DNA from 3 places in the Paenibacillus sp. UNC217MF genome. Region 3 is predicted to be linked to each of the others. Evidence: riboswitches for the same ligand, from Rfam matches in the RefSeq annotation. Region 3 holds a riboswitch; each other region holds the start of a gene.

What was found. A riboswitch is a leader RNA that binds a small molecule or an ion and turns the genes downstream of it on or off. The one in region 3 is predicted to bind thiamine pyrophosphate.
Region 1: it holds a riboswitch for thiamine pyrophosphate, as region 3 does, so the genes downstream of both, BP95_RS0123310 (hypothetical protein) here and tenA (thiaminase II) in region 3, are expected to answer to the same signal.
Region 2: it holds a riboswitch for thiamine pyrophosphate, as region 3 does, so the genes downstream of both, BP95_RS0128535 (YkoF family thiamine/hydroxymethylpyrimidine-binding protein) here and tenA (thiaminase II) in region 3, are expected to answer to the same signal.

Annotation. Positions count from the first base shown of each region.
Region 1 is NZ_KK366028.1:371,933-377,056, forward strand. It holds gene BP95_RS0123305 (ZIP family metal transporter) at 1-718, opposite strand, end outside; TPP riboswitch at 1,055-1,168, shown strand; gene BP95_RS0123310 (hypothetical protein) at 1,364-1,564, shown strand; gene BP95_RS0123315 (ABC transporter substrate-binding protein) at 1,534-2,592, shown strand; gene BP95_RS0123320 (thiamine-binding protein) at 2,755-3,048, shown strand; gene BP95_RS0123325 (ABC transporter permease) at 3,045-3,812, shown strand; gene BP95_RS0123330 (ABC transporter ATP-binding protein) at 3,829-4,683, shown strand; gene BP95_RS0123335 (MDR family MFS transporter) at 4,950-5,124, shown strand, end outside.
Region 2 is NZ_KK366031.1:36,973-42,096, forward strand. It holds gene BP95_RS0128525 (ABC transporter ATP-binding protein) at 1-1,503, opposite strand, end outside; gene BP95_RS0128530 (ECF transporter S component) at 1,505-2,080, opposite strand; gene BP95_RS0128535 (YkoF family thiamine/hydroxymethylpyrimidine-binding protein) at 2,166-2,759, opposite strand; TPP riboswitch at 2,905-3,011, opposite strand; gene BP95_RS0128540 (HAMP domain-containing sensor histidine kinase) at 3,205-4,587, opposite strand; gene BP95_RS0128545 (response regulator transcription factor) at 4,571-5,124, opposite strand, start outside.
Region 3 is NZ_JMLT01000017.1:78,170-83,293, reverse strand. It holds gene thiD (bifunctional hydroxymethylpyrimidine kinase/phosphomethylpyrimidine kinase) at 1-35, opposite strand, end outside; gene thiM (hydroxyethylthiazole kinase) at 35-880, opposite strand; gene tenA (thiaminase II) at 877-1,578, opposite strand; TPP riboswitch at 1,707-1,809, opposite strand; gene BP95_RS0110765 (MerR family transcriptional regulator) at 2,010-2,936, shown strand; gene BP95_RS0110760 (histidinol phosphate phosphatase domain-containing protein) at 3,025-4,041, opposite strand; gene BP95_RS0110755 (DeoR/GlpR family DNA-binding transcription regulator) at 4,129-4,914, opposite strand; gene BP95_RS0110750 (ABC transporter ATP-binding protein) at 4,898-5,124, opposite strand, start outside.

The DNA of each region.
Region 1 (5,124 bases), on a different contig from region 3:
ATCCAATCATCGTAATAAGGCCAAGAATGAAGGAGACGGTGGCCGACCGCTGATGTCCGTCTCCATGACTTTCAGGAATCAGTTCTTTATACACAATGAACATCATTGCCCCTGCTGCAAAGGACAGCCCATATGGAACCAGATTGCTCACATAAGAGCTAAGTGTGTATCCGAGCATGCTGGTGACAATCTCAACGACGCCTGTTAAGGTAGCGATGCCAAGCGCTTTCCAGCGATTGATGTTCTGATTGACGAGGAATAAGGCGACGAGGAAGCCCTCTGGTGCATTCTGCAATCCAATGGAAAACGCGATTAACGGCCCAAGTGTATCATTGCTGCTCGCATAACTGACGCCGACAGACAAGCCTTCCGGCAAATTATGAAGGGTGATGGCCGCAATGATAAGGAATGATTTCTGTTCGATATTGATGCGAATTCGTTGATTCGGATTCTCCAAATCCATATGAGGCAGGGAATGCTCCAGCCACAGCAGCACGAAGCAGCCAAGCAGCAGGCCGAATGCAATCACGAACACATTAGAGCTGGCAAGCGCTTCGGGGATAAGATTGAACATTGAAGCTGTTGTCATGATCCCTGCTGTATAGGCGAGAAGGATATCCCTCATACGGTGAGACATGCTCCTCATGAACAAGATCGGGATGGCCCCGATGCCTGTGGATAAGGCGGAAATGGTGCTGCCGATTAACGCTTCTGTCATACTACTCTTCATCCCCTTGCTCGAATCCGGTATTCGAATTGAATTGATATTTGGTGATCGTATCATACAGACATCCTCTACGCCAAGAAATCAATGAGGTAATTATTTGGGTTAAAATGGAATATTGTCCCTTGTTTCACATGGAACTTTTTTCGACAGGAATCTAGTGAATATGAGCAATCTGCTGTCATAAAGCATACGAATAACGAAGTTGATGGGAGATATAAGCATTGCCTCAATGATCAGCGGACACTTTGCAATTTCTGTTTGTCACTGGACTTTCTGATGGATGAGGACTATAATTACCCGTGTAATATGGTAGCTTCGATAACTGCATATGCACGCTAGGGGTGCTGGAATTTGGCCGGCTGAGATTGTATCCCATTAAGATACCGACCCTTACACCTGATCTGGGTAATGCCAGCGTAGGAAAGACGTTGAACCGCGTCATTATTGTTATAATTAGGTTGCTTGATTATTCGTCATGCTTGCATGAATGTGCGCTGCTTTGGGCAGAATGGACATAATTGCTGTACGGATGAACGAATGCCGGATGACCTTATTGACGTGATTCATCGTATGATGCACATTCGCATATACGCGTAGAACGGCACACAAAGCGTCCCAGAGGGGGCGCTTTTTTTTGTGGATCTGAATCGTGTTGCAGGACGGCGGGACGGGAACTTGCTCATCCACACATATACGATCGAGCGGATCGTCCAACTGGTGAACGCGGCAGGCGTTATCGAAGCACTTTCTAATTTCATGATCGGCTCTCCACTAGTGAGGGAAGGAAGAGAAGGGGGATTCATCATATGCAACGGACACGCTTTACACGAGGGTTGATGCTGGCGCTCGTTATCATGATGACATTTGCGCTCGCTGCTTGCGGCGGCAAGGGTCAAGAAGCAGGACAAGGGAGCCAGGCAGAGGGGAACACGACTCAGGAGCAAGGAACGGATAAGTCGAAGGAGAAACGCGACATTAAGCTTGTGCTTGATTGGACGCCGAATACGAACCATACTGGCTTGTATGTCGCTAAGGAGAAGGGCTACTATGAGGAAGAAGGTCTGAATGTTGAGATATTGCAGCCGAGTACTGGCGCATCAGAGGCGATGATCGCATCGGGAGAAGCGCAATTCGGTGTTAGTGTTCAGGAAAGTATTACGATGGCTCGACAACAAAATGTTCCGATCGTGTCGATTGGTGCGATCATTCAGCATAATACATCAGGCTTTGCCGCGCCGAAGGACAAGAACATCAAGTCACCTAAGGACTTTGAAGGCAAAACGTATGGCGGCTGGGGCTCTCCGGTTGAGGAGATGATTATCCGCACGATTATGGAAAAGGACGGCGGCGACTATAGCAAGCTGAAGAGCGTCAACATGGGCAATGCCGATTACTTTACAGCCGTGAAGAAGGATATTGATTTCGCGTGGATCTTTTATGCTTGGACAGGTATTGAAGCAGAGCTTCGTGGTGAGCCGATTGATATGCTGTATGTCAATCAATATGCGAAGGAACTCGACTATTATACGCCGGTTCTTTCGACAAGCGAGAAGCTGATCAAGGAAGATCCTGAATTGATTAAGGCATTCATGCGTGCTACGTCCAAGGGCTATCAATATGCGATTGACAATCCAGAAGATGCAGCCAACCTGCTGCTTAAAGCTGTGCCGGATTTGAACAAAGATCTGGTTATCGCAAGCCAGAAATGGCTGAGTCCGAAGTATAAGGACGATGCACCTCGCTGGGGCGAGCAAAAGCGTGACGTATGGGCAAATTACATGAATTGGCTCGTGGGGAACAAATTAATGGATAAGAGCATTGATGTAGACAAGGCGTTTACGAATGACTTCTTGCCAGCTTCATAAGCCTATACGGTTATAGGAATAGGCAATGGGCGCATATGCGCCCTTTTGCTGTATATCGTTACCTGTGTATATCGTTACATGATATCGATACGAGATAATCGTCACCAAGACCGTTACAAGTTGATCATTACATGAGGATTGAGAAAGAGGAGGAGAAGCAAGATGGCGAACAGTTTAGTAAGCATTCAGATCGTTCCGAAGACGAAAAATGGGGAAGACGTAATTCCCTATGTAGATCGTGCAATCGAAGTCATTCAAGCATCGGGTGTGAAATATCAGGTAAATCCACTGGAGACAACGATGGAAGGCGAACTTAGCGAACTCTTCCGTATTATTGAGGATATGAACAAGGCCATGATTGAGATGGGAAGCAGCAATGTGTTGTCGCAAGTGAAGATTGTGTATAAGCCATCTGGCATTACGATGGATGAATTGACAGTGAAGTACCGGCCATGAGTGGACGTCGAATCGCGAAGATCGGCCCCCCGATCATTGCATTTATTATATTCCTCGCCATATGGCAGGCAGGAGTAATGTTGTCAGGCATTGAGAAATGGATGCTGCCCAGTCCGCTCGATATTGCACAAGAGGCTGTAAGCAATGGGGGCGGTCTGCTTATGCACACATGGGCTTCTGTTCAGTTGACGCTCATTGGCTTCTGTGTAGGCACGGCTGTTGGCTTGCTGCTGGCTTGTGCGCTTCATCCGATGCCGTGGCTGAAGCGGGCGATCTATCCGCTTGTCATAGTCAGTCAGAATATCCCGACGATTGCGCTGCTTCCGCTGCTTATGATCTGGTTCGGCTTCGGTCTCATGCCGAAGATTGTCACCATTACGCTGGTATGCTTCTTCCCCGTATGCGTGGCTACCCTGGATGGTCTTGCCCAGACAGACCGCACGATGATGAATTATATGCGTATGGCAGGCGCAAGCCGGTCGCAGCTGTTCTGGAAGCTGGAGCTGCCCCATGCACTTCCATCTGTCTTCTCAGGCTTGAAAATAGCAGGGACGTATAGCGTGATGAGTGCGATTATTTCCGAGTGGCTCGGGACGGACAAAGGGATCGGCTACTACATGGTACTGCAAAAAGCAGCCTATCGCACGGATCGCATGTTCGTGGCAATCGCAGTTGTCATTCTATTGAGCTTGGCCATGTTCGGCCTCGTATGTGCATTGGAACGGCTGCTCATTCATTGGCGCCGTGACAATAAACAGGGGTGAAGGGGGAGCGTTAAAGATGATCACAACAAACGAACAACAGCCAGTTGCCCAGCGAGATGCTGATCATGTGCATCAGCATGAGGCAGTACAGAAGCAGGCCGCTCTTGAGCTGCGTGATGTCAGCATGTCATTTGACGGTCGAGCGGGACGGCTTCATGTGCTCGATCAAGTATCCATTACGGTGCAAGCAGGAGAGTTCGTCTCAATTATTGGCCCATCCGGATCGGGGAAGAGCACACTGTTCCATCTCATTGGCGGTCTGCTTCGTCCATCAGAAGGGGATATTCTCGTCCATGGGCAGAACGTGGTTGGTCAGACAGGCCATATCAGCTATATGCCGCAGCAGCCCGCGTTGTTCCCATGGAGAACGGTGGAGGACAATGTTATCCTCGCTCCAGAAATTGCAGGCAAGCCGAAGAAGGAGGCGCGGGAGGAAGCGCGCCGCTGGCTAAGCAATGTTGGATTGACGGGTTATGAACGCTCGTATCCGCATGAGCTGTCCGGTGGCATGCAGCAGCGTGTCGCCTTCCTACGCGCAATGATGAGCCCCCATGAGCTGATGCTGCTTGATGAGCCGTTCAGTGCACTTGACGCGCTAACACGCAGTGATATGCAGCGCTGGCTCATTGACCTGTGGGAACGCAATCGCCGCTCGGTGCTGTTCATTACCCACAGCATTGAGGAAGCGCTGCTGCTGTCAGATACGATATATGTACTATCCAACCGCCCCGCGCAAGTGTTAGAGCGAGTTACTGTTCCGTTCGCGCGGCCGCGAACGGAAGCGCTGGCTTCTGAGGCCGAGTTCGTCCGCATGAAGCGCGAACTGTCCGATCTGCTGCGTAGTATACAATCTTCATCTCCTATACGTTGAAGCGTGAAGCTGTCTCTTAATAAGAGGCAGCTTTTTTTGGGGAGAATATAGAGATGAGATGCAGCCCTTTCTAATCCCTTATTGTCTATCCATTTCAAATCTTATATATGTATCCTGCCCGCTGCCTGGAATGACCCGCTGTTCATTTTCTGGTGGAAAAAGTTAGAGGCAAAGATTATAATTAAATCTCGTTAGACATGGATAGCCGCAACTCTGTGCATTGCTGTATAGAGATGACGGTGTGTCCTGAGGAGGAATGAATTCAAATGATTACGAAAGAAAGCAATCTGCGGATGGTCGTTGCCGGCCTGCTGCTTGGTATCCTGATGGCAGCCATGGACAATACGATTGTTGCAACGGCGATGCCAACGATTGTAGGCGAGATGGGCGGCTTCAATTTGTACGTGTGGGTGACGTCAGCCTACATGGTAGCGACAATGG
Region 2 (5,124 bases), on a different contig from region 3:
TCCTTGGCTGATGGAGAAGGGATTGGCATTGGCAACCTTGTTCAAGCGGAAGCGTGTCAAGGCTTCTCCAACATGCTGCTGTACTTCTTCTTCGCTCAGAAGCTGCAAGCGCATCCCGAATGCAAGTTCATCGAACACGGTATCAGTAATGAACTGATGCTCTGGATTCTGGAATACATATCCGATGAAGGCTCTCAGCTCCCGCTCTGCATATCGATGAAGAGGCATGCCATTCAGAATGATTTGACCTTCATCCGGCTGTGTCAATCCAGATAAGAGGGAGGCGAGGGTAGATTTCCCAGCTCCGTTTGAACCAACAAGTGCTACCCATTCCCCTGAATGCAGAGTAAGGGACACGTGATCGAGGATTACTCTCCCTTTACGCCAATAGACAAGGTTGTGCGCTTGCAAGACTTCCTCAGGTTTTCGTGGGGAACCGTTCGATTGAGCTGATGTTAGGATGCGCATCACATCCTGCTGTGCGAATTTAGGGAGCGACAGCAGCAGCTTCAAGAGATCCTCGTCTGTGAGTGCAGGGTCCGCGGCTGTGAGACGCTGACGAACGAACTGATCATCATAATTGCTGAAATCGCTAATATTGCTACTATCGTCATCGTTGTTGCCATCGCTACTGTTGCTGCGATTAAACCGCTCACGGATGAATTGCTGCAGTTCCAGCGCTTGCGGGAGCCAGATACCACGTGACTTGGCTTCAGCTGCATGATGCTTGAAGTAAGAGGCAGGAAGCCCGTCAAAGACGAGAGCTCCATCCTCATCCATCACGATCAGGCGATTCGCCATGCCGATCCAATCGTCCAATTGGTGCTCAATGATGAGCAGAGCCATCCCTTCCTTGCGTGCCAGTTCTGAAATGAGTACAGCAAATTGATGTCTTGTATACGGATCGAGATTCGATGTGGGCTCATCCAATACAAGCATGTGCACGCGAAGGGCTAGAGCGCAGGCGAGAGCCAGCTTCTGCTTCATGCCTCCCGACAGCTCGTGGATATACGCATGACGCCATGCGAGCAATCCTACCTTTTCTAATACCTCTTGAATTATGGATTCCATCTCAGTTCGAGGACAATCCCGATTTTCTAGGCAAAAGGCTATTTCCTCTTCTACACGCAGCATACAGAACTGACTTTCGAAATCTTGAAATACAATTCCGATATGCTGGGCCGCTGCACCGGAATCGTACTGTTCGATTGGCTTGCCGTACACGAGGACACTGCCTTCAACTAGACTGTCTATTGCATGTGGATATAGCCCGGTAAGGCAAAAGGCTAGCGAGCTCTTGCCACAGCCACTTGGGCCCAACAGCAGAACGGTTTCCCCCTCATGCAGGGTGACATTGATGTTGGATAAGACAGGCTTGCCTTCGGTCTCGAAGGCGAGTGTCAGATCAGTGGCTTCCAGTGCAATAAGAGCTCCATGCTCGGCGTCACGTTGTAAGGTCGATTGTGCTGGGTGATTGGGAATGAGAAGCGCTGGGCTTGCCATGTTATCGCTGCCCCTTTGCAATTGGGAAGCTTCTAAGAACTCCTGTATTGGCCAAGGCGTCCGCAATCCATTTGCCAAGCAGACCCGAGAGGAGTGCGCCACTTATACAGCGAACGACGAACATCGCGAGGATGAGACCAACAGAGTAGGCCGCATAACCGCTGCGGAAATACCCCCACGCGAAGCTGAATACAGCGGAGCCCACCCCAGCCAGCATAAGCACTTTGGTTGAATAATTCCGATATCTTGTAGCGGCAAATACGGCTTCGGCACCCAAACCTTGAATTAGGGCGGATACAATCAAAATAGGCCCTACGGCGTTGCCGATTAATACCTCAATCAGTCCAGCGACTGTCTCAGAAATGACGGCAGCCCCGGGCTTGCGGATAATATAGGTAGCGATGATCGATACGATAAACCAAATGCCGAAGATGACTTCATATCCCATCGGCCCCATAAAGCCAACAAGCACATTGCCTAATTGCAAGAAGAGCAGATAAATGACGGCAAACACAACAGATAATGAACTGAGAACGACAATATCTCGTAATTTCCATTGGCTGTTTCGCGAATTCATGAACATTCCTCTTTTCTTAGAACGATGATCGGATGAGTCCGTTTGGTTTGTAATTTGCATTTTGGAAATTCTTTATCTTCAGCTGCTACCTTGTGGAAGGGCTGTTGGCTGACATCGTAGTTGTCATCACTACATGGGACTTGTCTGATTTTCTCGCCCGATTAAACGCGTTCTCAAGTGTAGTAAATACTCGCTGTGCATCTCCTTCTAAGCGGCTTGCATAATGAGCGCTCTCATCGAAAGTGCCTTCTTCCTTAGCAAGGCCAATGATCTCATAGATCGTATCCATGTAATCTGCCGTTCCGAGCGGGTAGAGCGCAAAATGAGCAGCGACCTTGAGAGGAATCGCTTGATACCGTTCCGCATTCATTCGAATTTCGTCCGTATTCATGAAGGCATCTCCTTGTGTGTCGCCCGGACAGCCAACAGAGAAGGTAGCATTCAGCACAACATGTTCTCCACTTGCCGCGCTATGTAAAAAGATTGACTGAACGACATCGAATACATGTTCACTACGCCCACGAACCCAGGTGCTGACATCATCGGTATGGCACCATACCTTAGACATGTCTGTGTCTCGCAACGCTCCCAAAATAAGGTCAACGAAGCGATCGCTCATCGGATAGATAGAAAAGCGACAACCAACGATGCGGCTCGTACCGCAAGATAACTGACTCATAACTTATATCCTCCCTGACGAATCAATATGTGGTCAGCAGACAACAAAAAAACTGCACCGTGAGTCGGTGCAGTTACGCTTGAGGATACAAGGGTATGACATGGCTTCATGCAATGACGAACATGACGAAGCCGCAGCTTATATCAATCAGTCGACTACACTTCCCCACGCTAGTATTATCTAGTTCGGGTTGTAAGGGTTAACAGCGTTGCCGCTGTCTCTCAGCTTGTTACAGCACCCCTAGTGTTCGAAATTCACTATGCAGTTTCCATCGTTCATATGCTTGACAGCTTTCATTATACACGGGATGATCCGTTTGTAAAGGGTGTAACACCAAAAGGAATACTTCAAACTGGAGCTTAATATTGCAATGGGCTAGATCCGGGCATGCAAACGATCCGTGGTATCGAAGCCTGAAGGTGATGCCCGACATCATGAAGGAACTCTAGTCCTCCGTAATAGTCAACGTGATTTGAAACAAGGTATGGTAACACTGATCCTGCGTTAGTTCAATCGTGCCATCATGGAGCGTTATGATTTTTTTGCAAATGGCGAGACCTAAGCCTGTACTGTCTTTGATCGGCCCGTCGCCACGGATGAATTCTTCAAAAATATGTTCTTTGATCGGCTCCTGAACGCCAATTCCGTCGTCTCCGATCCACAGTATAACGTTTCCTTCTTGTCGTGCACATGACACATAGAGCACCGTTCCCGCTGGATTATATCGCAGTGCATTGCTAATTAAGTTAGTGATGACGCGACTCATATGAATCTTGTCCATCTTGACATAGAGCGGTTCTTCCGGGATATGTGCTTCCAGCTCAAATCCCTTCTCTTCTATTTCCGGATAAAATTCCACCACGAGCTGCTGGAACCATTTCGTAACGTTCACTTTCTCTTTGCTCAATTCCGTATGCTTGTCATCCAGCTTCGCCAGTTCAAATAAGTCCTTAATTAAATTGGCCATATACGCTGACTTATCGTAAATATATTGAATATATTTGCGGGTATCTTTGTCTTCCAGTGCCTGATTGTCCAACAGAAGCTGCGAATAACCGTAAATCGAAGTAATCGGCGTCTTCAAATCATGCGAGAGGTGCAGCAGCATGTTTCGCTTATTGTTCTCGGCGGCTTCCTTCTCAGCAGAAGTGCGCTGCAAACGTTCAGCCATGCCGTTAAACGCATCTTGTATTTCCGCGAATTCCTTTTCGGCTGAATAATGAAGCCGCTTCGTGTAATTGAAATGCTCCATCTCTTTGATGCCTTCTAAGATTTGCCGCAACGGCTTTTTCACTTGTCTAACCGAATAGCGGGCGTAAAAGTAAAGAAGGATAAATAATAAAATAGCTAATAACGCAGCAAAGATCGTTGTCGCAGTTGATAATTTCAACAAGCGCTCAGGAATTTTCCACAGCAATACATATGATTCGCCATGCGGCCCTTTGGCTTGGTAAGCATGATAGGAGATTGCATCATCGTTGCGCTCTACATCCATCTTGGCATACATTTGACCGTCTTCGTAATGCTTGATGTCGTCCTCTTTGTTTCCTTTGACAAAAATGATCTCGCCTGACTCATTCACGATTTCGAACCAACCGCCGTACTTGTCCAGCAAATGCCCACTGATGTTGTGGAAAGGGTACCGATAAATATCCGTTCCATTAATTTGAGCAACGACCAGTTCATCTATATACCGCCTCATAAATAGGTTCGTGCTCAGGAGAGATACAATGATCGCTGCTATCATCAGGACGCATATCACTGCATAATTTCGAAAAAATACCCGTTTCAAGGGACGTCGACCGGAGAGATTATTTGCTTTTTTCAAAACGGTAGCCTAACCCCCTAATCGTAATGAGGTGGATAGGCTTTCTCGGATTATCCTCAATTTTCTCACGGATTTTGCTTATGTACACCATAATTAAATTTTCGTCTCCGATGTACTCCTCGCCCCACACCTGCTCGTAAATATGCGCTTTGGTCAATACTCTGCCAGCCTCTCTCATAAGAAGCTCCACAATCTTGAATTCGTATGATGTCAATTCTTTTGGGATGCCGGACTTGAACAGTTGGCAGCTCCTTGTATTCAGCCTCACATCTCCGATTTCGATAACCTCCTGCTCCTGCCTATCCACCTTGGCAAAGGAGTCGATTCGCCTGAACAGCGCCTGAACGCGGCTGACGACTTCCAGTGGGTTGAAGGGCTTGCCCACGTAATCGTCCGCCCCGAGCTGCAAGCCGTAGATTTTATCCATATCGTCAGACTTGGCAGAAATAAAGAGAAACGGAATTTGCGAATTCTGCCGTGTTTTTTTGAGTAATTCCAATCCATCCATTTGCGGCATCATAATATCGGCTATGACCA
Region 3 (5,124 bases):
TCGGAACCGGCAATCGTCAATGCTCGTGCGACCATCATAGCCATACCTTTCTTCTAGCGGAGGCTTGGCGAGGGGTGATTGTTGATGCCGCCGTATCGAATAGGTCGATCTCAGCCAAGGCATCAAGAAATGCAGTTTGGAAGCTGCCAGGACCTCGGTGGCCCGCTGTTCGATAGGCATGGGCTGCTGCGCCCCCATAATAAGACATCGCTGCGGCTCCTGCCAGCAATAAATCAGATTCTACCGCAGCAAATGCGCCGATGACCGATGTCAGCAGGCACCCGCTTCCCGTTATGCTCGTTAATATCGGATGACCGCCCGCAATAACGTAGCCGGTTGTGCCGTCTGTAATGACATCCTCTTTGCCCGAAATGGCAACGATGGTGCCGAAACGGTCAGCTGCCCGTGCAGCAAGATCGAACAACTCCTCAGGGGAACGAAGGGAGCTTTCAGACTCCATGCAATCCACGCCCTTGATCTCGCCAGCTTCACCCATCAGCTGAGCAATTTCCGCGGCATTGCCGCGCACGATCGAGACACGCAATTCCTTGAGCATCTTCACGGACACCTTCGTCCGATACGGCGTTGCGCCTGCGCCTACTGGATCGAGAATAACCGGAATGCCATGTACATTCGCCGACCGCCCTGCGATTAGCATAGCTTCTATCATGTCTGTATCGAGCGTGCCGAGGTTCAATACGAGCGCATCTGCTGCCTTGGCCATGTCTGCTACCTCTTCTTTGGCTGAAGCCATCACAGGGGAGGCGCCAATGGCTAGCAGACCGTTAGCGGTAAAGTTGGCGACGACGATATTCGTCATATTGTGGATGAGGGGGCGCCGTTCCTTAATACGTTGGGGGAAGAACTGCATATCGATCATCCTTGTTTCACCTCTGTCTTCTCCGCCAAGCGTACCGGCCAGTCTTCTACTTGATAAGCCATGTCCCAAAACATATATTCCAGCTGGCAGCTAGTCAGAAAATGCTTCTTCAGCTGCTGCTTGCGTGCTTGCGACAGCGATTCTGCCCATTCATCCAGCATTCGGCGCATTTTGTCCGTAACTCCGCCGCCGAGGTCTCCATAGAAATGAATCCACTCATAGAACGGATGGGTCTCATCTGGATTCACTTCTTTTAGCAGACGTTGTCCGATCTCCGTATATGTCCATGGGCACGGCAGCAAAGCCGCAATAATATCTTCTAGGGTTCCTTCGTGGGCCACGGTAAGCATATGGGACACATAATGGCTCGCAGAAGGGGCGAGCGGGTAGCCTTGCAGTTCTTCGAACGTTACGCCTGCCACGTTACAAAAATTATGATGGGGGTGTATCTCGCTATTCAGCACAAACGAGATTTGCTCGTTGAAAAGAGCCATTGTCTCTCGGCTGTTACATTTGGAAATCGCAATGCCGTAAATCCGAATAAAGGCATTCAAATATTCAAAATCCTGCTTTACGTAGTGAATCAACTGTTCTTTCTTGACAGTACCTTCAGCAATTCCCCGAACGAATGGATGATCCATAATGGCATCGTATATCGGCTCTGCTTCGTGTCTCAGTTCCTCCGTAAATGTAAGCATGAACAGCACCTCCGAATGATTGGATAGATGATGAATGCATGCTGAAATCTGGTCAAGGAGCACTTCGCGGCAGCCAAAAAAAGCCGCCCCGAAATGGAGCGGCTTCATCATGTCCATACAAAAAGACCATGAGGCCGGCTCCACTTCCCTCCGCCGGTATTACCCGGATCAGGTTCAAAGGGTCCAAGAATTCTTGTCTCAGCCGCCTATGCGGCTCCCCTAGTGGATTTCACGTCATATTCATCTTACGAACTACTTTAGCATTGATGGAGATAATTGTAAAACGTTAGTTTTCTCAACCATTCGGTCAAAACGATAATTTGTTAGTGCTTGGAGCGAAGTTTCGTATTGTAATTGACGCTGCGACAACTGATACAATAACCTCATAAGGCGCCTTATGATACGTCAAGTGACAGAGGTTGATGATAGTGATGGGCAACATGATAGGAATCGATAAATTATCGCAGGAAATCGGTGTGACGAGCCGTACCCTGCGCCACTGGGAGTCGCAGGGGTTGTTTGCAAGTCAGCGCGATACCAGTTCTGGCTGGAGGATGTATGATGAACAGACTGTGCTTGCAATCCGTATAACTGCTTTGTTAAGAGGGTTTGATATTGGGATTAAAGAGATTAAAGTGGTGCTGGCGGATATGACGTTCCGAACCGCACATCAGGTAATGACTCAGTATGCACACGAGATGATTGAGCACAAGAATGAGTGCATATCGAAGGAACTAACATTGAAGAAATGGTTGGAGCAGTTGCACAAGTACCTCAATGAACCGATTACGGCTCAATTGCTGCTGCAATTATGTCATGAACCGTTCCTACATTCAAATATGAAACATGAGGTGACAATGCCGATGAGTAATCAGTGGAGTTATTCTCCAGCATCGATCAAATTCGTAACCCTTCCACCAATGAGAATGGCTTGCCATGTTGTCGTAAGCGCATCACCAGAAGAAGAAGCGATCGAATCATTAGCGGACTGGCTCGTGCAAGCTGAACTGCAAGGAACGGCACGGCTATTTGGAAAAAATGAAGAACCACTCCCTGACGTTGAATCGAACGTTTACGGTTATTGTGCATATGCCTCCATTCCAGAAAATATCGATATACCAAGTCATTTGGCGGAGGCTAGGTTCTCCGGCGGGGTGTATGCCATGATGGAGAGTACAGATGATATTACGGGATCGTGGCAATTATTGATGGAGAAATTGAACGAGCATCCAGACTACGAGCCTGATTCGGAGGCAAGATTCTGCTTGGAGGAGCATATACGAAATGACAGCCCGGCAGGAAGCAGCAACGCTTATTGGCTGCAGCTATTCGAACCGGTTCGAAAGAAAATAAAATAATATACATGAAATCCCCGGTGCAGTCGTTGCGCCGGGAATTGCTTTTCATGGGATAGGAGAGAGGGCAGCTCGCTTTGCGTTTTCTTTATTAAGAAGTCGAAGTTGCGAGCGGTCGCATGATGCGTTTGCGTTGATGGAATGTGGCAATTTCGGCTAGACCGCGCTGCTGAAGCATAAGGGTATTGTCCGCCACGTATTTGCCGACGTCGTCTGGAAAGTGAGAATCCGATGACAGGGTAAAGGGGACATCATGTCGAAGCAGAACATCGATAAAGGAGGAACTCGGACACATCTCCTTGACCGGGTAGCGGTAGAACAGTCCTGCATTTACCTCTGTAGCTGTATTTGTCCGTTTTAATGCTTGTGCGATTCGCTCGTAGTACGGGAGATGCAGCTCCTCAGCTGGGCGATAATTAAATACTTTCAAATTGTCCAAATGGGCGGCAATATCGAACAGACCGCTGTTAATCATTCGTTCGACATCATCGAAAAAGTGCCCGTACAGTTCACGCAGATCAACCTGATCGAAGCGGAACTGAGTCTCGGGATTATCGAATCCCCATCCATCCACATAGTGAATCGACCCGATCACATAGTCCCAATCCGCCATCGCAATGAAAGATTCCAACTCCTTCTCTCCACCTGCAAAATAATCCGCTTCTAATCCAAGACGTAGCTCGACTCCCTGCTCGGCCCATCTGGGCTTTGCGGTCTGAATGGCAGCTGCGAAATCCTCAATCCGCTCGGTGCATACTTGATGCAGCCATGTATGCTGAAGGCGGCCTAGCGGGGAGTCTCCGATATCGAGGTGACGTTCGAAGTAGGGGAGCGTCTCTAGAAACCGATAGAGATGATCTACGATTCCGACCTCCCGCAGTCCTTTGCGCAGCGCTTCTTGCAAATAGAGATCGAGCCATGATTCGTCATAAGCTCCTCGCTGCAGTCTTGTATGCATACGCGCATAACTCGCTTCGAGCCATGCACGGGAATGGCGTGGTTCAGCAAGTGGATGGAAGTGGTCGAATGCTTGATTCGTACGATCAAGCCAGCGGAACGAATAGGGGCCTTCCTCCAAATGCATATGGTAGTCTACATAATACAGCATAATGATCGCATCCCATCCTATGTCATAGTGGCTCATTCGTGATGTATGAAGTGATGTGTTACTTCGACATATAACTTCGCTATGTTCTTATGGCTCGCAAGCCGGCGTAATCCAACCTACTTGCAATCCGCTGCGCTTCCATTTATCCGGCATTGGTGCATCGCATATGATGGCGGTGACCTTGCTCATGTCACAGATGCGGCACAGCTGTGTCTCCCCGAGCTTGGTACAATCTCCAAGCACATATGCCTGCTCGGACTGCTCAATCATTAAGGTGGAGCAGATCGATTCTTCCATGTCGTAATCACTGATTCCCGCTGGTGTCATTCCTGCACAGGAGATGAATGCCTTATCGAAGTGGAAGCGTGTAAGCAGTTCACAGGTTAGGGCGCCTGCAATCGATTTCTGCTCTGGATGCGTAACTCCCCCGAGTATAATGACTTTGCCGTCAAATCGTTTGGCTTCCAGCCGTTCCATGAGCAGTTCGGCAGCAGGAATAGAATTCGTCACGATCGTAACGCCGACGACACCGCGTATGGCGCGAACAAGCTCAACAGTCGTCGTGCCTACATCGACCACGATTGTATCTCCATCTTGAATGAGCGCGGCCGCAGCTTCCCCGATTGCTTTCTTTGCCGACTGCTTGATGCTTCGTTTTTTATCAAAATGAGGTTCAATCTTCATATGCGAATACGCAACTGCGCCTCCGTACACGCGCTTAAGCATCTGCTTCGCTTCCAACTCGTCGAGATCCCTGCGAATGGTTTCGGGCGTAACCGTTAATACGCTGGCGAGGGAAGCAACTTGAATTTTGCCATGTCGATTCAGCTGTTCTAAAATATGCTGTCTACGTTCTTCAGGCAGTAGCATCATGAAGCGGAATCACGTCCTTCGGATGGAGGTATACCGTCGTGGTAGAGCCGACGCTCACCCAATCGGAATTGCGATGAATCTGATCGACGACGACATGCTGACCCTGAACCGTTAGTTCCATACGCGTAATGTTGCCAAGCATGGTCACATTGCGTACCGTTCCTGTTACGGCCATGCCGCCAACGAGCGGCTGCTCGCAGAACGTCTCTG